DNA from 4 places in the Sporosarcina sp. FSL K6-6792 genome. Region 2 is predicted to be linked to each of the others. Evidence: riboswitches for the same ligand, from Rfam matches in the RefSeq annotation. Region 2 holds a riboswitch; each other region holds the start of a gene.
What was found. A riboswitch is a leader RNA that binds a small molecule or an ion and turns the genes downstream of it on or off. The one in region 2 is predicted to bind S-adenosylmethionine.
Positions count from the first base shown of each region.

Region 1: another riboswitch for S-adenosylmethionine. It lies ahead of MKZ26_RS11960 (bifunctional homocysteine S-methyltransferase/methylenetetrahydrofolate reductase); the one in region 2 lies ahead of MKZ26_RS14350 (methionine ABC transporter ATP-binding protein).
Region 3: another riboswitch for S-adenosylmethionine. It lies ahead of metK (methionine adenosyltransferase); the one in region 2 lies ahead of MKZ26_RS14350 (methionine ABC transporter ATP-binding protein).
Region 4: another riboswitch for S-adenosylmethionine. It lies ahead of MKZ26_RS11930 (MFS transporter); the one in region 2 lies ahead of MKZ26_RS14350 (methionine ABC transporter ATP-binding protein).

Region 1 is NZ_JBBOSA010000001.1:2,458,836-2,464,204, reverse strand. It holds gene MKZ26_RS11975 (YhgE/Pip domain-containing protein) at 1-1,004, opposite strand, end outside; gene MKZ26_RS11970 (TetR/AcrR family transcriptional regulator) at 1,169-1,786, shown strand; gene MKZ26_RS11965 (hypothetical protein) at 1,958-2,155, opposite strand; SAM riboswitch class I at 2,595-2,703, shown strand; gene MKZ26_RS11960 (bifunctional homocysteine S-methyltransferase/methylenetetrahydrofolate reductase) at 2,863-4,734, shown strand; gene metE (5-methyltetrahydropteroyltriglutamate--homocysteine S-methyltransferase) at 4,780-5,369, shown strand, end outside.
Region 2 is NZ_JBBOSA010000001.1:2,926,378-2,931,746, forward strand. It holds gene mgtE (magnesium transporter) at 1-655, shown strand, start outside; gene MKZ26_RS14330 (GNAT family N-acetyltransferase) at 727-1,410, opposite strand; gene MKZ26_RS14335 (VOC family protein) at 1,492-1,863, shown strand; gene MKZ26_RS14340 (NAD(P)-dependent oxidoreductase) at 2,134-2,751, opposite strand; gene MKZ26_RS14345 (sulfite exporter TauE/SafE family protein) at 2,783-3,490, opposite strand; SAM riboswitch class I at 3,656-3,767, shown strand; gene MKZ26_RS14350 (methionine ABC transporter ATP-binding protein) at 3,946-4,971, shown strand; gene MKZ26_RS14355 (methionine ABC transporter permease) at 4,961-5,369, shown strand, end outside.
Region 3 is NZ_JBBOSA010000001.1:1,858,209-1,863,577, forward strand. It holds gene MKZ26_RS08875 (histidine phosphatase family protein) at 18-632, opposite strand; gene MKZ26_RS08880 (alpha/beta hydrolase) at 653-1,441, opposite strand; gene MKZ26_RS08885 (gamma carbonic anhydrase) at 1,561-2,073, shown strand; gene metK (methionine adenosyltransferase) at 2,374-3,570, opposite strand; SAM riboswitch class I at 3,760-3,877, opposite strand; gene pckA (phosphoenolpyruvate carboxykinase (ATP)) at 4,060-5,369, shown strand, end outside.
Region 4 is NZ_JBBOSA010000001.1:2,450,460-2,455,828, reverse strand. It holds gene MKZ26_RS11950 (NADPH-dependent FMN reductase) at 1-319, shown strand, start outside; gene MKZ26_RS11945 (winged helix-turn-helix transcriptional regulator) at 381-740, opposite strand; gene MKZ26_RS11940 (pirin family protein) at 1,024-1,866, shown strand; gene MKZ26_RS11935 (flavin reductase family protein) at 1,965-2,462, shown strand; gene MKZ26_RS11930 (MFS transporter) at 2,684-4,141, opposite strand; SAM riboswitch class I at 4,224-4,334, opposite strand; gene MKZ26_RS11925 (5-methyltetrahydropteroyltriglutamate--homocysteine S-methyltransferase) at 4,363-5,369, opposite strand, start outside.

The DNA.
Region 1 (5,369 bases), 470 kb from region 2:
GAGTTAATCCAATCGCGATAGAAGGAAGACATGAACTCTGGTGGCATCGCTAGAAGTGGCGCTCCGAAGAACAGCATAATGACGAAAATAGGAATGCCTTTGATCCCAAGCCACATGAGAACTGCTGAAATCATTAGGAAGAAAGTGAAGTAGGTGAGTGATAGAAATAGGCCGGTATCACCAAACTTCGGAATGTTCAAGCCTAGCATCGTACTAGCTAGCCACGTTAACCCAAATCCAGCGATCAGCGCAAGAACTGCACCTAGTAATACCTGGATCGAAACGCCTACCAACTTATCTTTACGGTTTCTAAATACGGTCTTGCTAATTGTCATGAAAATAATAGCCGCTCCGGCAATGCTACCCATCCAAATTGGCTGAAACATTGTGACAGGGGCATTCCCATTCGCGCTTTTTGTTCCGATTTCGTTAACATTGATGACCGTTTTCGTAATTGGGGAGACAAGAAGAGCCGCCTGCTCTGTTGTAATCGTCCCGCCCTGCATTTCGAAACCTTCCAATAGCTGTGTTCGGACATTAGCATTTATTCCATCGACCATTCCATTTAATACCTGTCCTGCCGTATTAGCCGCCAACGGGTTCATGCCCTGATTCAAGAAAATCTGGATTTCAGGTGAAACCGGCTCCGGCGTTTGAAGGGAAACCTGATTTTTACTGAAGTCCGATGGAATCATTAATGCAGCATAGTATTTCTTTTCATTCAATCCTTTTTGAACTTCAGCAAAGCTATTCACTTCAATCCATTTGATTGGTGAATCTTGACCGGGGATGGCTTGTGAACGAATATTTTCGATAATTGTGTTGCCCATGTTCATATCTGTCTTATTCGGAAGAGTAGCACCTTGGTCTTCGTTGACTATTGCAACGGGCATTTCTTTAGGTGCTGGACTAATGGAAGGAATAAGCGTTAATGAAAAAATGAAAATAATGGCGATTACAGCAATGGGTGAAATAAATGTCAATTTATTTTTTAAGACATTCATTGTAAAACCTCCTTTTAATGAACACGTTGTTGATTAGTGACCTACGTGTATATTATAATTGAATTACTAATAACATCAATAATCAATTGACTGAGGTCTGTTTATTAATCAACAAATAGAAGAAATACGTTCAATATCAGCTTGAAAAAAGGAGAGTGATTGTCATGGAAGGGAAGAAAATGGATCGGAGAATCATCCGAACCAGGCGGATGATTCGAGACACGTTTACACAATTGATGGAGGAAAAAGGATTTGAGGCAATAACGGTAAGTGATTTGACGGAAAAAGCTAACATCAACAGAGGGACATTCTATCTACATTACAAAGATAAGTATGATTTATTGGAACAAAGTGAAGAGGAAATTTTTGTGGAACTGGATAGAATTGCAGAAGAAGCTTGGAATGCAGTGAACCAAAATTATGCAAACGATGTTAAAGTTGAGGAGCCACTTCCATTTGTAATCAAGTTATTTGAATTCCTCGAAGAGAATTTTGAATTTATGAAGGTTATTTTAGGACCGAATGGGAATCCCTCTTTTCAAGTTCGATTAAAGGGATTCATAAAAAAGAAAATGCTTCATAAGTTTAGTGATTTCTTGAATGAGGAAAATATGGTGGTTCCACTTGATTATTTAGTAGCTTACGTAAGTTCAGCGCATCTAGGAGTCATTCAATGTTGGCTGGAGAGTGGAATGGATAGATCACCACAAGAAATGGCACATATTTTATCACAAACGACGTTTTGGGGCCCTGCTCATGTGGCTGGATTAAAAAAAGGCTAACTACATTAAGCTTAAATAAAGAATCCCTTCAAATTTGCTACGGCGTCTTCGCCTAGTAACTATAGGTATTCATTTGTTCAATATATAGTAAATCGTAAGCATACAAATCAAATAAAAAAGGTATGTATGGTAGGAGCCCAAACATACCTTGAAGTATCATTAATTATCCGGCTACTGGAACATCGTGATTAATAATACGATGGCTCCAAGCAGGATTGAAATCCATGCCAATGCTTTTTGTGGAGAAGCTAAACAGACTAAGCCTAAAACGAGTGCGCCACCACCTAACCAATAAGGAGCATAAAAGAACCCTATAGCCGCTAAAATTATTGCTAACCAACCAATCCAGATGCCCAAGGAAGTTTTCAAGTCAATGACCTCCCTTCAATTTGATGGGAACAACAACTGAGTAAACGGGTCGTTCGTTATTGTTCTTATAGTTTATTATATGCAGGGTTACAGAGGGGACAGTGGTTAATGGACTCATTATTAATATTATTATTATGTGCATTTAGCTCACTTAGGATGGGGGAGTAAGAGCGGTGGGTTATGCAATCAATTCTGGAAAAGGATCAATTGACAAAAGTGACTTATTGGTACCTTGATTGACCTTTTTAAGCTAAGAGGGACGTAAGAATTTAAATGAAGGATGGCGAAAGGCTGTTTAGCAACTATGTTGTTTAAAGTGATAAGCAATAGTCTGAATCTGTAAAATAAATTAATTACTTTCCAAAAAGGTGTTGCTAATTTTCCAACAATGATGTAAAGTCTGTAATAACGTAACTAAGCAAATCCAATTTAATAGTTTTTCTTATCTAGAGAGGTATAGGGACTGGCCCGATGACACCTCAGCAACCGCCATTTTATGGCATGGTGCTAATTCCAGCAAGTTGATAACACGACTTGGTAGATGAGGAGAAGACTTATTCAGATTTAGAGTCTACTTCCTTTATTCAACATAGGAAGAGGCTCTTTTTATTTTAACTAATTTTCCCATTAAGTAACATATTTTGAAGAATGATGAAGAGTATTTCCGGAACGGGACTTTGGGAAAGTGAAAGGAGCAAGTGATAGTCGTGAATTTACTAGATACTATGAAAGAACGAATTTTGATCGGTGATGGTGCAATGGGAACTCTACTTTATTCACACGGTGTGGATCTTTGTTTTGAAGAGCTGAACTTGACACATCCAGATCAAGTGCTTCGCATCCACCAAGCCTATATAGAGGCAGGTGCGGATATTATTCAAACTAATACGTATGGTGCGAATTATATCAAGTTAGCACGTCATGGGTTAGAGGACAGTGTAAAAAAGATAAATAAAGCCGCAGTTCAAATTGCAAAAAAAGCAGCGGGTAAAAATACGTTCGTCCTTGGAACTATCGGGGGTATTCATGGATCTCGAACATCCATTGGAACAAAGGATGAAATCAAGCGCAGTTTTAGGGAACAACTATATTGCTTACTTCTTGAGGGAGTGGACGGCCTACTTTTAGAAACTTATTACGATTTTGATGAATTAACAACCGTGCTCAAAATTGCACGTGAGGAGACAGATATCCCAATTATTACGAACGTTTCAATGCATGAAGCGGGGGTGCTCCAAAATGGAATAGAGCTCATAGATGCTTTACAGCAGTTGGAAGATTTAGGTGCAGATATAGTAGGCATTAACTGTCGCCTTGGCCCTCACCACATGCTGAAGTCATTAGAAACTGTGCCGTTGATGAAGCGTGCTTTACTCTCGGTGTATCCGAATGCTAGTTATCCAGGATATAAGGATGGGAAACTTTTTTACGAAAATGAGCCTGAATATTTCGAGAAGTTCGCGCTGAGTTTTCGGAAGGCAGGAGTTAGTTTAATAGGAGGATGTTGTGGGACGACGCCAGAACATATTAGGGCCCTAGTGAAAGGACTTACAATTCGGGAACCAATTCAAGAAAAGCTTGTTAAGAAGAAGGAGGTAAAGACAGAGGTTGTGGAGTCTGAATTGAAGGAATCTCAACCGCCAACATTGCTTGAGACAGTGAGAAAAAGACATTCGATAATTGTTGAACTTGATGCGCCCAAACATTTAAACACGGGCAAGTTCTTTGAGGGGGCTCAGGCGTTAAAGGATGCAGGCGTGGATGCCATTACACTGGCCGATAATTCCCTAGCGACGCCGAGAATTTGCAACGCTTCAATGGCTTCGCTTGTTAAACAAAAGATTGGTGCAACACCTTTGGTCCATATTACATGCCGAGATCGCAATCTAATTGGATTACAGTCGCATCTCATGGGATTACACACACTGGGTATTACTGAATTGCTAGCGATTACGGGGGACCCTACGAAAATTGGAGATTTCCCCGGAGCAACATCCGTTTTCGATGTGACATCCTTTGAATTGATTCAACTCATAAAGCAATTCAATGAGGGCATTTCAAAGTCTGGAAAGTCATTGCAACAGAAAACATCCTTTACTGTGGCAGCGGCCTTTAATCCGAACGTGCGTCATTTAGATCGCGCTGTGGAGAGATTAGAGAAAAAAATAGAAGCAGGAGCCGACTATTTTATTACCCAGCCTATCTATAGCACGGAGAAGATAATAGAAGTATACGAGGCAACAAAACATATTGAGACGCCAATTTACATCGGAATTATGCCGCTGACTTCATCGCAAAACGCCGAATTTCTACACAATGAGGTACCAGGCATTAAGTTGACGGATCAAGTACGTGCAAGAATGGCTTTATCTGATGGTAATCGTGAGCAGTCTACGAAAGAAGGCTTACAGGTTTCGAAAGAATTGATCGATGTGGCGCTGGAGCATTTTCATGGCATCTATTTAATCACTCCCTTTATGCGCTATGACATGACCGTGAATTTGACGGAGTATATACACAGTAAAGTGGATGTGATTGTAGCAAGGGAGGTGGTCCAAACCGAGAGTATCGTGTATTAAAACAGATTGAAAAAATACTATAAAAAATAAAGGGGCTAACATACAATGGTAAAAGTACAAAGTTCAACTAGTGGATATCCAAGAATCGGTGGAAAACGTGAATGGAAAAGGGCGTTGGAAAGTTTTTGGAATGGGGCAACATCAGAAGAACAGCTACTGAAAACAACGGAAACGCTTCGTTTAGAAAGTCTACAGAAACAAAAAGAATTCGGTGTTGACCTTATCCCGGTTGGAGATTTTTCATTATACGACCATGTGCTGGACACATCTATTATGTTTGGTGTCGTACCAAAACGCTTCGAGTATGCGGGTGGTAAAGTACCTTTGGAAACATACTTTGCAATTGCGCGTGGAACTAAAGATGCGGTTGCCTCAGAGATGACAAAATGGTTTAATACAAATTATCACTATATTGTTCCGGAACTAGAAGGTGTAACGCCGCAATTAGTAGAGAACCGCCCGCTCGCTTTTTATAAGGAAGCAAAAGAAAAGCTGGGTATTGATGGCAAGCCGGTTATCCTAGGCCCAGTTACATATATTAAACTGGCAAAATCTTTTGGCGAAGAGAATTTTTCTACTTTATTGCAACAGTTTACGCCGTTGTACATTGAAGTATTGAAAGAGCTTGTAGTGGC
Region 2 (5,369 bases):
TGATGACGAAGGTGTTCTGCTCGGTATCATCACGGTGGATGACGTCCTTGATATTGTCGTCCGGGAAGCGAATGAAGATATTGAAATGCTACTGGCCTCCGGAAAAGCGATTGACTTCAGAACGAAGCCGTTAGTTGCTGCCAGAAGACGTTTGCCATGGCTAATTTTACTGCTGTTCATTGGACTTGTTTCTGGAAGTATCATATCCCGTTTCGAAGCGACGCTTGAAGCCGTTGTCGCGCTCGCCTTCTTCATGCCTATGATTGCCGGAATGACCGGGAATACTGGAACACAATCACTCGCCGTCGTTGTCCGCGGTCTTGTATCCGAGGATCTTGATACGAAAAAAATGCTGAAACTTATTTTTCGGGAGCTGTTAGTCGGGATTATTATCGGTATTGTATGTTCCATCGTCATTTCAATTATTGCTTATATTTGGCAAGGTAGTTTTGTACTCGGACTTGTTGTTGGCGTCTCTTTACTTATCACACTTATTATCGGAACGCTGGCGGGTACAATCATCCCGCTCGTCTTGCACAAATTCAATGTGGATCCTGCAGTTGCATCGGGTCCGCTTATTACCACCATCAATGATATATTATCGCTTTTGATTTATTTCGGAATCGCGACCATGTTCATTTCAAAATTGATGTGAATCAAAGAGGATGCGACTTTACTCGATTGGGTGAAGTCGCTCCTTTTCTACTTGTCATGAAAGTCGATAAACTATTTACAATACCGTACAAGCCAGCCATCCGTACTTCCTGAAATCCCAGTCCCTCGCCATCCTTCTTCAAGCAGTTTTTGCTGAGCTTTTGTATCTTGCATCGGAATGAATTGCTCCACTCCCCATTCGTCCCCCTCTTTATGAAGATGTTTCACAAAAACGTAACGCAACACCCCGTTATATTTCTTTTTCAGCGCGGCAATTTCCATCTGCTGTGAAAACTTGTCCTTGAGACTTGCGATATTAAACGGAGCAACCGTTGCGCAAACGTACTTATAGTCTGCCACTTTCAACTGCTCCATTAAGACGTCTGCCATAATCTTTTGCAGACGGTAGCCACGATAGCGTGGCGAAACAGTCGATATCTCCTGATAAATAACAGATTCCAATTCCGTCGAATCAAGCCCAACGTCTGAACCAAGATGCTCTTCATCTGCTCCTGGGACAAGTAATGCACGGAATGCGACGAGCCGTTCATCTGCAAACACCCCTACCATCTTACCGCCGTCAGCCAAAATATATTCGTACTCTTTTTGGGATAATGAAGATAACGAACTTGGATTATCAAGTACATAAACCACCTCATTCTGTACATGTATAATTTCATCAAGGTCTTTCAGGTGCAGTCGTCGAATATAAAACGGATGATTATCTTTTAACAAACCACTATAAAGAATATCCATCTTCTTTTGCCTCCGCTTCGTTGGATAAAAACTGGGATGCTATACTAAATAAAAAGATTACTGAATAGGGGGATTATTTTTGTGACAAGTTTAAAAAGTATCGGCCAAATTGGGATTCCTGCAAAAGATATTAATCGAGCTATTTTATTTTATAAAGATTTACTCGAACTGCCGCTTTTATTCAACACAGACACAATGGCTTTCTTCGACTGCGACGGTATCCGCTTAATGCTTAGTCTTCCCGAAAAGGAACAATTCACAAACGCAAGTTCCGTCCTTTATTTCCAAGTAGATGACCTCACACAAAGCTATAGTCAGATGAAAGAAAAAGGAGTTTCATTTATCGACAAACCACATGTCGTCGCAAAAATGGACTCCACAGAAACATGGATGGCGTTTTTCAATGATACCGAGGGGAATACGCATGCGCTAACTAGCGAAGTGGAAGTTTAAGTCGGACTATAAGTGTTACACGTGAAACAAAATACCGATTTGGATGGCTTTATGATTGGTCGCCATTCTTTGTCCATAAAAAAAGGTTGCCCCGTCAGTTATGAAAAACTGATGGGGCAACCTTTCATTTGTTTAATCAAACTTTAGAAAATTCAATTTGATCCTGCAAGTCTCCAGCTAGGGGTGTTAATGTCCCTGCCGATGCTGAAATTTCTTTCAACTATTTTCTGTACAAAAGTAGCACTGTCAACGACAGTACTACTCTGTTTATTAATATGAAATTCCTACACGAAAACCGATATTGTCACCTTGCAGTAGTTCATCGAAAGCAAAAGCAGCTGTGTCACCCACGGATATTTGTTTACCGTCCTCTGGCAACAAGTCGCGCTCAGTTCTGTAGTCCCCCACTGCAACACCATCCGGTAAATAAGTAGGGCAGACAATTGTCCATTCAAGCCCCGATTGACGCAGCATGTCATACACTTTATGGTGCTCCTCCGCCGCAAAAGTTAGCCTGCGATTTGTATCTCCAGCTTCATAACGCAGTTTTTCGGGATCAATCTTACTTTGCAAGATGCCTGCTGTCCCAATTGTGACTAGCCGATTAATTCCTGTATCCTCCATCGCTCTTATCATATGAGGAACTGCCTCAGTCAACGTTGTTGTCTGGTCTGTGCCTAGCGAACTGAATACAACATCCATTCCAGCAATGGCATACGAAACTTCTACAACATCACGGACATCACCTTGGATAATCGTCAACCTATCATGTGGCGCCAATTTCTCAGGTGAACGAACGAGTGCCGTCACTTCATGCCCTTCTACCAATGCTAATTTTAGGACTTCCCCACCCACACGCCCCGTTGCCCCAAACAATGCGATTTTCATAAGAAACATCTCCATTCTATAAATTACTTTCTCATTTTATTAATAAATAAACGCCTGTAAATAGTAAAATACCATATGTGAAGATCCGAAAGGTCTTTTGACTGATATGACGGAATAGTAGTTGTCCTAGATACAATCCAGCAAATACTAGCGGTAGTGCCATTCCGATTGAGGTCCAAATACCTTTAGTTGTACCAACAAAAAGCACTTGAATGAGTAGACTAACGGAATAGATGAATAAATAAAACGCGAGTGTCGTTGCACGTAATGTTTCTTTTTGCATAGCCGTTCCTGCAAAGTAGAGCAAAAGCGGCGGACCTGGCATGCCAATTCCTGTCGTCAATGTACCAGATAATCCGCCAACAACAAAGTCCCCACGTTTAGTTCTCTTAATTCGAAGGTTCAGGACAAGTAGCAGTGTTAGCAAAAGAAGAACAATGCCTATGCCCGTTTTCAATTTGTTGATATCCGCCGAAATGAACAAAATGATACCAATTGGCAGTCCAGATAAGCTCCCGATTATCAACTTTTTTAATAGATCTGTATCCACATCTTTACGTATTTTAGCAATAAGTGCGCTTGAAATAACAAGCGACAAAACTAGGTTTATCTGAATGGCCTCCATCGGATTAAAAATCATGAGTAGAAAAGGTGTCGCCATGATCGAAAAACCAAATCCTGTACTTGTCTGTAAAATGGACGCAAAAAGTATAATGCTAATAAATATGAAAATTGTCATTCTAACACCGCTTTCTCTATCACTTTAAGTGTATCAGAATCCTTAAATTGTTTTTGGTTATTAGTAGTCTGAATTATTTTACTTTAGTAAATTCATTGACTTTCCCTAATTTGCACACTAGAGTTAGATTCAATTCTTGCAACAATCGAATAGCACTACATCACTTTCTTATCCAGAGAGATCGAGGGACAGGCCCTATGACATCTCGGCAACAGGTTCATGACCAATGAACACTGTGCCAACTCCTACAGACGCGTATGCGTTTGGAAGATGAGAACGAGATGGCTTCTTTTATTAGAATCCCTCTTTTTCTTATCTATTTTAAGAAAAAGAGGGATTTTTTTCGTTCTTACAACTGTCTAGCTTCAGCGGCCAGATGCTCGGGGTCACAAGTCATTTTGCTAGTTGCATCCATTGTCCGCACAGAATTAACGAAGTACTTAGGGGGTCAATACATGATTGAATTTAAAAATGCATCCAAGACGTTCGCCCTTGGGAAGCGTGAGGTACATGCGGTAAAAGATGTTTCTCTTTTCGTTGAAAAAGGTGAAATTTTCGGCATCATCGGTTTTAGCGGCGCCGGAAAAAGCACATTGCTACGGTTAGTAAATATGCTTGAACGCCCGACTTCAGGCTCTGTTTTCATACGAGACATCGACGTCAGTACATTATCCTCAAAAGATTTACGGACGCAACGTCGCAACATCGGCATGATTTTTCAGAACTTCAACTTGCTGAACTCACGGACAGTTGCAGGAAACATCGCGTATCCTTTGAAACTTGGCGGAATGCCAAAAAAAGCAATTGCGGAACGCGTCGAGGAATTATTGGACTTCGTTGGCCTGGCCGATAAAGCTAAAGATTATCCGGACCAACTATCAGGAGGGCAAAAACAACGCGTAGGTATAGCCAGAGCACTCGCCACTTCACCAGATATCCTAATCTGTGATGAAGCCACATCTGCACTAGATCCTGATACGACCGCCGATATACTGCGGTTGTTGAAAAAGGTGAATAAGGATTTGGGTATTACAATCCTCCTTATCACACATGAAATGCATGTCATTCAAACAATTTGCGACAAAGTAGCGGTCATGGAAAATGGAGAAGTAATCGAAACGGGTGATGTTTTTGAAACATTTACTGATCCTCAACATTCGACAACACAACGATTCATCCAATCCGTACAGCAGGATCTACCTTCAGAAAAACTGATTAATGAGTGGCAATCAAAAGGTGGCACCAAATTATATCGAGTTATTTTCAAAGGAGATATTGCAAGTGATCCTGTTCTTTCAAAAGTTACACGTAAACATGATGTTGATTTCAACATCGTTTACGGTTCAGTTCGAGAATTACAGGAACGATTTTTTGGCAATCTACTTGTTTCATTTGAAGGAGAAACGGATGCTGTAAGCCGTGTATTAAAAGAACTTGAATTAATTGTAGACATAGAGGAGGTCCTAAAAGATGAACGTTGATTGGCTTACATTTTGGCCCCGGATTGTAGAAGCAACCGGCGAAACACTGATCATGGTAATTGCCACTCTCGTTTTTGGTTCCATTTTTGGAATTGCAATTGGCCTGCTATTATTTGTCACTAGGCAAAATAATATCTTGGAAAACAAACTTGTTTCTCAAATATTAAATATAGTCATTAACATCGTTCGGCCTGTTCCGTTCATCATCTTCTTAGTAGCCATTTCACAACTGACAAGATTAGTTGTCGGGACAACCATCGGAACCGCAGCAGCCATTTTTCCGATGACAATTGTTGCAACATTCGTCATTGCCCGAGTTGTTGAAAATAACTTGGTCAGCATTGATCCTGGCGTTATTGAAGCAGCACAGGCAATGGGTGCAAGCCCTCTTCGGATTA
Region 3 (5,369 bases), 1.1 Mb from region 2:
TCTGGCGTTTTAAATGCTTACTTAATACGTTGTAAATGTTTCGTACAATTAAACAGCTCGCATAGGTTTCGATCTTCTTGCAGTTTAATAATAGTGACTGATGTGTTTTCCAGGTCCACAGCTAAATCCTTGTAAGGGACAAGCTCTTTTATCAATCGACCAATAAATCCTCCATGACTGACGACTAAGATTCGTTTATCTGGATGCAATTCTTTTATTTCCTCTATGAAATTAAGTCCGCGTGAAATAATTTCTTCCTGCGGTTCGAAACCGAGTTCCAGCTGCCTCCATGAGTGCCCCCATTTTTTTACTCGCTCCATTTCCGTCAATCCTTCAACCAGGCCACCCCCTGATTCTCGCAAGCGATTGTCCGATAAGAGACGGATATCAGGCATACTGTCCGCGATGATTTCAGCTGTTTTTGCAGCACGAATTAAAGGACTTGTGTAGATAACATCCCATTGTTCACCAGAAAGTCTTTGAGCTACACCGTGTGCCATCTCAATTCCTTCATCATCAAGTGGGACATCAGTACTTCCTTGTGCTCTTCCTTCTTTATTCCACGCGGTAACGCCATGTCGTACAAACCCAATTATCGTAATCGTAAACACCTCCACTTCAAATTTACCCACAAACCATTTCCAGTTTTCCCCTATACGACATACCCAAGCGACCTTAGTACATTATTCATAAATGATTCCGTATATAAGTAAACTTCCTCACGCTCTGGTTCCTGATAAACGTCATGGCACAACCGTTTCCATTGCTTATATTGAAACTCAGAAAGTTCCTGTCGGATAAACCATTTCTTAGCAAGCGCTATGTCTGTTATTTTATCCTCTTCCGCAATATGCATAAGCACCGGTATATCATGAATACTTCTTTCACTCTGTGCAACCAATTTTATGAATGATTGTAACTCTTTATACCAGGCTACGGTGAATTCATCGTTATAAAAGTCATCTTGCTTAGCCTCTTCATATAAATCACTATTGCGTGTTAACATCTCAATGTCAATTTCATGATTCAATTTCATAGATGACGAGAATTTTGTCAATACGTTCGAAAATTTAGGTGGCTGATGACGCAATGCTAGCCATGGGGAACTAAAAACAGCCCCTGCGCATTCAATTTTCTTTCGCTGTAAAAGACGCATTACGAAGGTGGCACCTATTCCATGTCCAATAATGAACAAAGGTAAATTATCATCGAGACCGACCGCTATTAATTTTTCCACAAATTTAGCGTAGGCATCAAATTGGTCATCGTGAATTTTTCCGACACCTTCCGCTCCGTGTCCAGGTAAATCTCCTGTCACGACATGAAAACCGCTGTTTCGGAGTTTCTGAATAAGCCATGCATTTCTACTATGATGTTCGTACACATTATGGACGATGGCCACGACAGCTTTTGGTGGCCCTTCCGCTTCCCATTTCCACATGGTCATCTTCCCCTCATCTATCTAGTTCTTTTATCTATATATTTCCCTATTTATCTACAATAAAAACCTAATCTTTGTTACGATAATTATACACTACCTAAAGAAAAGAGGAGAGCATCATGATTTATCCTTATAAAGGAAAAACGCCTGTAATTGATCCGTCCGTTTTCATTGGCGACTTCACGACGATTTCAGGTGATGTGACAATTGGTCCTGAATCGACAATTTGGTTTAATACCGTAATCCGGGGTGACGTATCTCCAACAATTATTGGACGTAAAGTAAATATTCAAGACTTGTGCTGCCTTCATCAAAGCCCAAAGTTTCCGCTTATTCTTGAAGATGAGGTGACAATTGGGCACCAAGTAACGTTACATAGTTGTACGGTAAAAAAAGGAGCGCTTATCGGTATGGGTTCCATTGTTTTGGACGGTGCTGAAATTGGCGAAGGGGCATTCATTGGCGCAGGCAGTCTCGTGCCGCCTGGTAAGAAGATTCCCCCGAATACGCTAGCACTCGGGTCGCCAGCAAAAGTCGTGCGTGAGCTGAATGACGACGATCGTGCGGACATGGAACGGATTGTTCAGGAGTATGCGGAAAAAGGGCAGTATTACAAGAGTTTACAACAATAATAAAAGAGCTGCCTTTGAAGGCAGCTCTTATTTTTTTATAAATAAAAAGATTACTAAACCAATTAGCACAAATAACGCAACAACCCCAACCAGTAGTAACAAACCTATTAAACTCATAGCCCCACACTCTCCTCTCCGATCAGGTTTCACTTTATAACAATTGTATCATTTGTTTATAGCTCGTGTGATGAGAGTGTACGACAGATTCGCTACAATCTATGACGCCTGCTAAATCAAACATCCTAAACAGAAAAAACACCGAAAAACAGGGCGATCCTGTCTTTCGGTGTTTACACTACATTATTTCCCTGCTAATTCTTTCAATGCATCAGCTTTATCCGTTTGTTCCCACGGTAGATCAATGTCTGTACGGCCGAAGTGACCGTATGCAGCTGTTTGTTTATAAATTGGGCGGCGCAGATCAAGCATTTTGATGATGCCTGCTGGGCGAAGGTCAAACAGTCCACGCGTAAGCTCAACAAGTTTACTTTCCTCGACTGTGCCTGTTCCAAATGTATCGATAGAAATCGATACAGGTTGTGCAACACCGATTGCATAAGCAAGTTGCACTTCACATCGATCTGCAAGTCCTGCAGCGACAATGTTCTTCGCAACATAACGTGCCGCATATGAAGCCGAGCGGTCCACTTTCGTCGCATCTTTCCCAGAAAACGCACCGCCGCCATGACGCGCATAACCACCGTACGTGTCAACGATGATTTTACGGCCAGTAAGACCTGCATCTCCTTGAGGTCCCCCTATTACGAAGCGGCCAGTTGGGTTGATGAAGTACTTCGTGTCTTCATCGATTAAATCAGTTGGTACAACCGGGTTTATGACGAATTCTTTAATATCACGCTGAATTTGCTCAAGTGTTATTTCAGGGTGATGTTGCGCTGAAATAACAATTGTATCGATGCGTACTGGTTTATTGTTTTCATCATATTCAACAGTCACTTGTGTTTTTCCATCTGGACGCAGATACGTAAGAGTTTCATCTTTGCGTACTTGTGCAAGTCGGAATGATAATTTATGAGCTAGGCTAATTGGTAACGGCATCAGTTCCGGTGTTTCATTACAAGCGTAACCGAACATCAAACCTTGGTCACCAGCTCCAATTGCTTCAAGTTCATCATCTGTCATCGAACCTTCACGCGCTTCAAGTGCCTGGTCAACGCCTGCAGCGATGTCGGCTGATTGTTCATCGATCGCAGTCAAAACTGCAGATGTTTCCCAATCAAATCCGTATTTCGCGCGTACATAACCAATTTCTTTAACAGTTTCACGCACAACTTTCGGGATATCGACATATGTTGTCGTCGTAATTTCTCCTGCAACAAGGACAAGTCCTGTTGTAATTGTCGTTTCACATGCAACACGTGCATTTGGATCTTCTGCCAATATAGCATCTAGAATAGCATCCGAAATTTGGTCACACATTTTGTCCGGGTGTCCTTCAGTTACCGATTCTGAAGTAAATAGTCGGCGATTTGTCATGTTATTTCCTCCTTATATCCTACGAGATTGATACGGTACTCATATGTCCCATGTAGAGTCTTTTCTAAATGAAAAGACTACAAGCCATTGCGAGCTCTATACACGAGGATTAAGGGCGATATCATATAAAAAGCCCTTCGCTCACGTAATAATACATGAGGAAAGGCATGATTTCATAAGCACCTTTCACTCTTATCATACAAGGACTGTGCCTTGCTACAGGTTTGGCACCTTCGCGCAGACAAAACGTCTGTGCAGGTTGCCGGGTTTCATAGGGCCTGACCCCTCCACCAGCTCGGGATAAGAGTATCCGTTCAACTATATATGCTACGAAAAATCTTGTTGCATGTCAAATCTTTTTACCCATTTTGCGTATAAATCCTTGAGGTTTGAATTAGTATAGATTATTATTCTTAATGTGTTATACTAATTCAATAATGTGATGACACCCAATTGATTGGGACTATATGCAAAGGACGGTACATACTTATGATATCTGCGAAAATTAGTGATGACCTCAACAAACTTCTTTCTGGGAAAAATGTAAAAGTTCAACTTTCAGTTCCACAACTTGTTGAAAAAGCGATTTCACGTGGTGAAGCTCAATTGACATCAGACGGAGCGGTTACAGCTCAGACAGGCAAATATACAGGTCGTTCACCTAAGGACAAATACATTGTCGAGGAAGCGTCCTCCAAAGACAAAATCGATTGGGGCAACGTCAATCGTCCAATCTCTTCTGAAATTTTCGATTCATTATATAATAAAGTAATCACTCATTTGAGAACAAAAGACGAACTGTTCGTCTTCAAAGGTTTTGCAGGCGCAGATCCAGCTTCACGACTATCCATTCAAGTTGTGAATGAATTTGCATGGCATAACCTGTTTGTTCACAACTTGTTCATCCGCCCAACTGAAGAAGAACTAGTACAACATGAATCACAATTCACAATTGTTTCGGCTCCTTCATTTAAAGCGGATCCTGTGGTCGATGGTACAAATTCAGAGACATTCATTATCGTATCAATGGAAAAACGTATTGTTCTTATCGGTGGAACTGAATACGCTGGCGAAATGAAAAAATCAATCTTCTCAATCATGAACTACTTACTTCCTGAAAACGGCATTATGCCAATGCACTGTTCAGCAAACGTTGGTGAAGACGGCGATGTTGCCCTATTCTTCGGTCTTTCTGGAACAGGTAAAACAACACTTTCGGCAGATGCAAACCGTAAATTAATCGGCGATGACGAGCATGGCTGGTCTGACACTGGTGTCTTCAATATCGAAGGCGGTTGCTATGCAAAATGTATTAATTTATCACAAGAAAAAGAACCTGAAATTTTTGGTGCAATTCGTTTTGGTTCCGTACTAGAAAACGTTGTCGTCGATCCGGAAACACGCATTCCTGACTACGATAATGGTTCATTAACTGAAAACACGCGTGCAGCTTATCCTATCCAAGCAATTGATAACATCGTTGACCCTTCTGTTGCTGGTCATCCGAAAACGATTGTATTCTTAACGGCAGATGCGTTTGGCGTACTACCTCCAATCTCGAAGTTAACAAAAGAACAAGCAATGTATCACTTCCTTAGCGGGTTCACTTCGAAGCTTGCCGGAACTGAGCGTGGTATCACATCACCTGAAGCAACGTTCTCAACGTGCTTCGGTTCACCTTTCCTTCCACTTCCAGCGACAGTATACGCTGAAATGCTTGGGAAGAAAATTGATGAACATGATGCACAAGTATTCCTTGTTAACACAGGCTGGACTGGCGGCGTCTACGGCGTTGGTAA
Region 4 (5,369 bases), 480 kb from region 2:
AGGCGCAATGAAAAATGCTATCGACTGGTTATCACGTGGTGGCGATTTCACACTTAAAAACAAACCTGGCTTCATCGTAGGATCATCTATGGGAGCATTCGGAAGTATCCGTGCGCAACTCCACTTAAGAGAAATCCTGTCAAACCCAGCGTTAGCTCCTGTCTTACTGCCAGGTAACGAAGTATACATCGGTTCAGTTCATGAGAAAATGAACGAAGCTGGCGAACTTACTGATAAAGCTACGATTGATTTCTTGGATTCAGTAGTCTTTAACTTTATTGAGTTCTATAACAAAACAAATACTACAGTTAAAGCTTAAGAAATCTCCTGATCATCAAAAACAGACACTCCCTGGAGAGTGTCTGTTTTTGATTTATCCATTATAGTGCGTCGCTGGTATTCTGGCTAATTCTTTTCTTTTCAATATGTGTGGCATGACCGGTGCCCCATTCGTGCATAATTGCTAAGATGGGCTGTAAGCTTTTTCCGTAATCCGAGATAGAATACTCAACTTTCGGTGGGACCTGTGGATAGATGACTCTGTTAATAATATCTTCATCTTCCAATTCCCTTAATTGCTTGGTCAACATTTTTTGGGTAATCCCTGGCATTAATCTTTTTAATTCACTAAACCTCTGTGTTCCTTCAGTAAATAAATGCAGTAAAATGATTGGTTTCCATTTACCTACCAAGATACCTAAAGCTTCGTCAACTTTACATAGTTCAGGCTTTATCCCCATAATAACCTCCATTAGTATCTTTTTGTATACTATAGCACTTTCAAGTGTGTACTTCACATTTTGGTGAATTTATTCCATAATAACATATATAGTGATTCATTACTATTCGGTAAAATTTAGCTATATATGCTGAACAAATGAACAGCTTTCTAAACTTAGCGAAAGCACCTTACAAGGGGCAGCCGAAGCATGTCTTAGGACGGGGCATTCCTTAGCACCGTAGCAAATACAATGGGATCTTTTAATTCAACATATATATCCAAAACAGAAGGAGGAATTTAATATGAATAATAAATCGGTCTTTTCAAGGGGAATCAGAAGTGTAAGGGATGTCGTTTATCAGGAACACTCGCCAACTCATAAAGTAGGATTGGTCATTGAACCGGGAAACTGGGAAGAAGTCGATCCATTTCTATTGATGGCTGAAGACTTTTTCGTGCGTGGAACATTTGGTATGCATCCTCACCGTGGTATTGAAACTGTTACGTACGTCATTGATGGGACGCTAGAACACTTTGACAATAAGACTGGGGGAGGGGAACTACACCCTGGAGACGTTCAATGGATGACAGCGGGTAAAGGGATCATTCATACAGAGGATCCGGCTGTTGGGGAAACGGTCCAATCCTTGCAACTGTGGGTCAATCTTCCAAGTGATAAAAAAATGACGGAACCGCGTTACCAGAACATGCGTGCACAAGATATGTCGGTCCGTCATGAAGACGGCGCTACGATACGTGTCTTTTCCGGTTCATCGGAAGGTGTTACGGCTGACACGAAAAATCACGTGCCTGTTACGATGGTTGAATTGATCATTGAACCCGGTACCACTGTTACACAGGACCTTCCCGGCAGTTACAATGGATTTCTGTATATAATAGAAGGAATAGGGTCATTTGGCAGTGAAAGCGTGGAGGGGAAGAAGGGGCAGGTTCTCTGGTTGGAACGTGGAACAGATGAAGAACAAACTGAAGTGAAGATTCACGCAGAAGAGAAACTGCATATCATGTTATATGCAGGTAAGCCTGTCGGAGAAAAAGTAGTAGCTCGCGGCCCGTTTGTGATGAATTCAGAAGAAGAGATTATGCAGGCCTATAAAGATTACAGAGAAGGAAGATTCGAGTGAACATGTATCAGTGAATTTAGTGCGGAATCACAAAGTATGAAATATTCTAATAGATTTGATATGATTTTAAGTGAAATAAGAAAATGGGAGTTGCTGATATGGGAAGTAAGATAGAGCAGGTAGCGAGTTTTAAAGAAGCAATGGGGAATTACCCGACGGGAGTCACTGTCGTTACAGCATTTGATGCAGATAAAAAACCGATGGGATTAACGGTCAATTCATTTGCATCGGTATCATTAGAGCCTTTACTAATTTTATGGTCCATTGATAAAAGAGTATCCACTTATAGTGACTTTCTAGATGCTGAAAAATTTTCGGTGAATATTTTGGCAGCAGATCAAAGTGAGTTATGTACGTTATTCTCAAGCAGGGTTGCTGATCGATTTAGTCAATGTGATTGGAAAGAATCGGATTTAAACCTACCAGTACTTTCAAATTCGCTTGCGGTTTTACAATGTAAGACGGTGCAACAAATTGAGGCTGGAGATCATACGATATTAATAGGCGAAGTATTAGATATTCAGAATGAAAGTAAAGAACCACTTTTGTATCACCGTAGAACTATAGGTGCAATTCCAGAAGAATTTTATAGCTGACAGTGTCTATACAATCTACAGTGTAAAAAGGCGTGTCATCAGTTTAATCTACTGATGACACGCCTTTTTTTCTTGAAAAAGAGGCTCTGTTAAAGTTTAATGTTGATATAGGAAAAAATTAGAACTTCCAATTATCCGGAAGTTCTAATTCGTAGTACACTCTTCTTCTACCGTTGATTGACGTATGCCTGTTGCATCTTAAAGGGTATCTTGCGCTTTTCTCAAGCCAAGGATACAACGTTCTTGCGGACCGCCTTACTGGAGATGGCTAGCACTAGAACTAGGCCCGCCGCCATTAATACACCATCGAGTAGAAGTGGCAAGCCCCAGCTACCGGTGTTATCTCGAATGACTCCGGAGACGACAGGTGAGAGAACTGCTCCGATTTCTCCAATCAAATTGAGCATTCCAAACATGGATCCTCTGCTTTTTTCGGGCGTCAAATCGGAAGCCAGAGCATGTGCCACCGGTTGCAATGCAAAAAAGAATAATCCGGAGACAAACAAAATGACAGACATAACGATGGGGTTGTTATTACCCATCATGACATAGACTGCAAATATAAAAATAGTTACAGTCAGTACAGCGGTTAGTACAGCAAGGACGTTACGTCGCCCATTTGGACGATTGGCCACTATGTCAGAAATTTTGCCGCCAAGAGGAAAACCAATGATTCCGGCCAAACCATTAAACGATGCAATCAAAGCGGCAGCCATTAACGCACCGCCACCGAAATCTTTGACGATAGAGACGGACCAAAATCCGTAAAACCATAGATGCCACATGATAGGGATAAAGAATAAGTACAATAAGAAAAGATTCTTATTCGCTATTAACGGTTTTATTTCAGACTTCTTCGTTGTGTATAAATAAAGTATTAAGAGCGGACAAAGTGCAACAAGAATGACCGCAATCGCGATAGAGGACAGACCTAGTTTGACGGAAAAATAATAGATGCCCATCACTATGACAAGAAAAACGGCGGAGTACATGGACATGTACAATAGCCCTTTGCCAAACTGTGCTTTAATACCAGGTGAAGATAAATCTACAGAAGCACTTGAATCGTTTTTGGGCTTCATATATTTAAATAGTAGGAGTGCAATAATGAGTGTAATTGTTCCGGTCACGAAAAAAGGAAAGCGCCAAGCCCCTTCACCCATAAATGGTTCTGCGACTGTAATAAGATAAGGGACGCCAAGTGTGCCCGCTGTCAGACCAACAGAAAGTCCGGTAAGCGCCACGCCCATTCCTAATCCAACTTTTTCAGGAGGTGTATGATAGGCAATATAAGAGCGGTCATTCGAATAAAAAACGCCTTCGCCTAGCCCGAGTAGGACTCGGAAAAGAATAAATGCAACAAGGCCCCCCACCAAACCTGTTAATAAAGTGGCGATTCCAGCCCAAACAATACTTAAAATGATAATAGCACGATAGCCAAACCTGTCCCCAAAGTAGCCACCAGGAAATTGCATTAACATAAAACCGGCAAAAAATAAACTACCAATCAATCCGCCAATTCCATGGGGGTTTGCCACGTCTGCAAAAAAAGAAACTTCATTTTCAATCATATATGTAATAATCGGCCCAGTTGCAACCCGGTCAACGTAAGAAACAAACCAACCTAAAAATAACAAGCCCCAAATCGTATGATATCTTTGCAAGCCTTCCTTTTTCATTCCTCACACATCCAATTCTATTGTTAATAAAACAAAATGCCCCTCCACTGTGTTAGTAGAGAGGCATTCGAGAGAAAATACCCTCTCATTTTCCAAAGCATAGTGCTTTGCAGGAATTAGCACCTTATCAACATGATTGTTGAATGGTTGCCGGGTTTCATAGGGCCAGCCCCTCCACCGCTCTTCATAAGAGTTTTATTAGCCTATTTAATTAGTAAAGGTTACTGCCAAACGTCTTGCGCGATAGTTACAACATGACGAACTTTTTCCCATTGTTGTTCTTCAGTTAACTGATTACCTTCTTCTGTTGATGCGAAGCCGCATTGTGGGCTTAAGCATAGTTGATCTAAAGGAACATACTTTGTGGCCTCTGCTATTCTTGCTTTAAGCTGTTCAGGGGCCTCTAATTCGCCGAATTTAGAGGTGATCAAGCCTAATACGACGAAAAGGTCAGGGCGATTGACATGGCGCAACGGTTCAAAACTGCCGGAGCGTTCGTCGTCAAACTCAAGGAAAAGACCGTCAACATCTAATCCGCCGAAAATTGTTTCGGATACATCCTCGTAGCCACCACTAGAAAAATAGGTCGATTTGAAGTTGCCACGGCAAATATGCATCGTCACGAGCAAGTCGGCTGGCCTTTTCGCGATGGATTCATTGATGGCCCGTGCGGATAGTTGTACAAGTTTGTCAGGATCTTGCCCCTTTGCTATCAATGTTTCCCTTCCTTCTTCCGATAAGAAGGAAGCCCATGACGTGTCATCGATTTGAAGATAACGACAGCCCTCATCGTACAGTGCTTGAATTACATCTTGATAGGCAGTAACCAAGTCATCAAATAATTCTTCGTCATTTGCATAGATGCCTTCTTCGAATGTTGCTCTGTGGATCAGCATATTCGGGCTTGGAATCGTGAACTTTGCGACTGCATCACCTGCGATGCTTTTCAGGAACTTGAAGTGTTCAATCATGTAATGGTCGCTAAACCCAATTTTTCCTGTCACTTTAATGCCGTGTGCTTTTGTTACAATACCGTTGAATTGGAGCCCTTTATCTGTTTCGAAAAACTCAACGCCGTCAAAGCCGGAAAGGAAGTCAAAGTGCCACCATTTACGGCGGAATTCTCCGTCTGTCACAGAATTTAGTCCAGCTTCTTTTTGTTTTTCAACGAGCTTTGTAATTTCTTCGTCTTCGATTATGCGTAATTCTTCGGCAGTGATTTCACCGG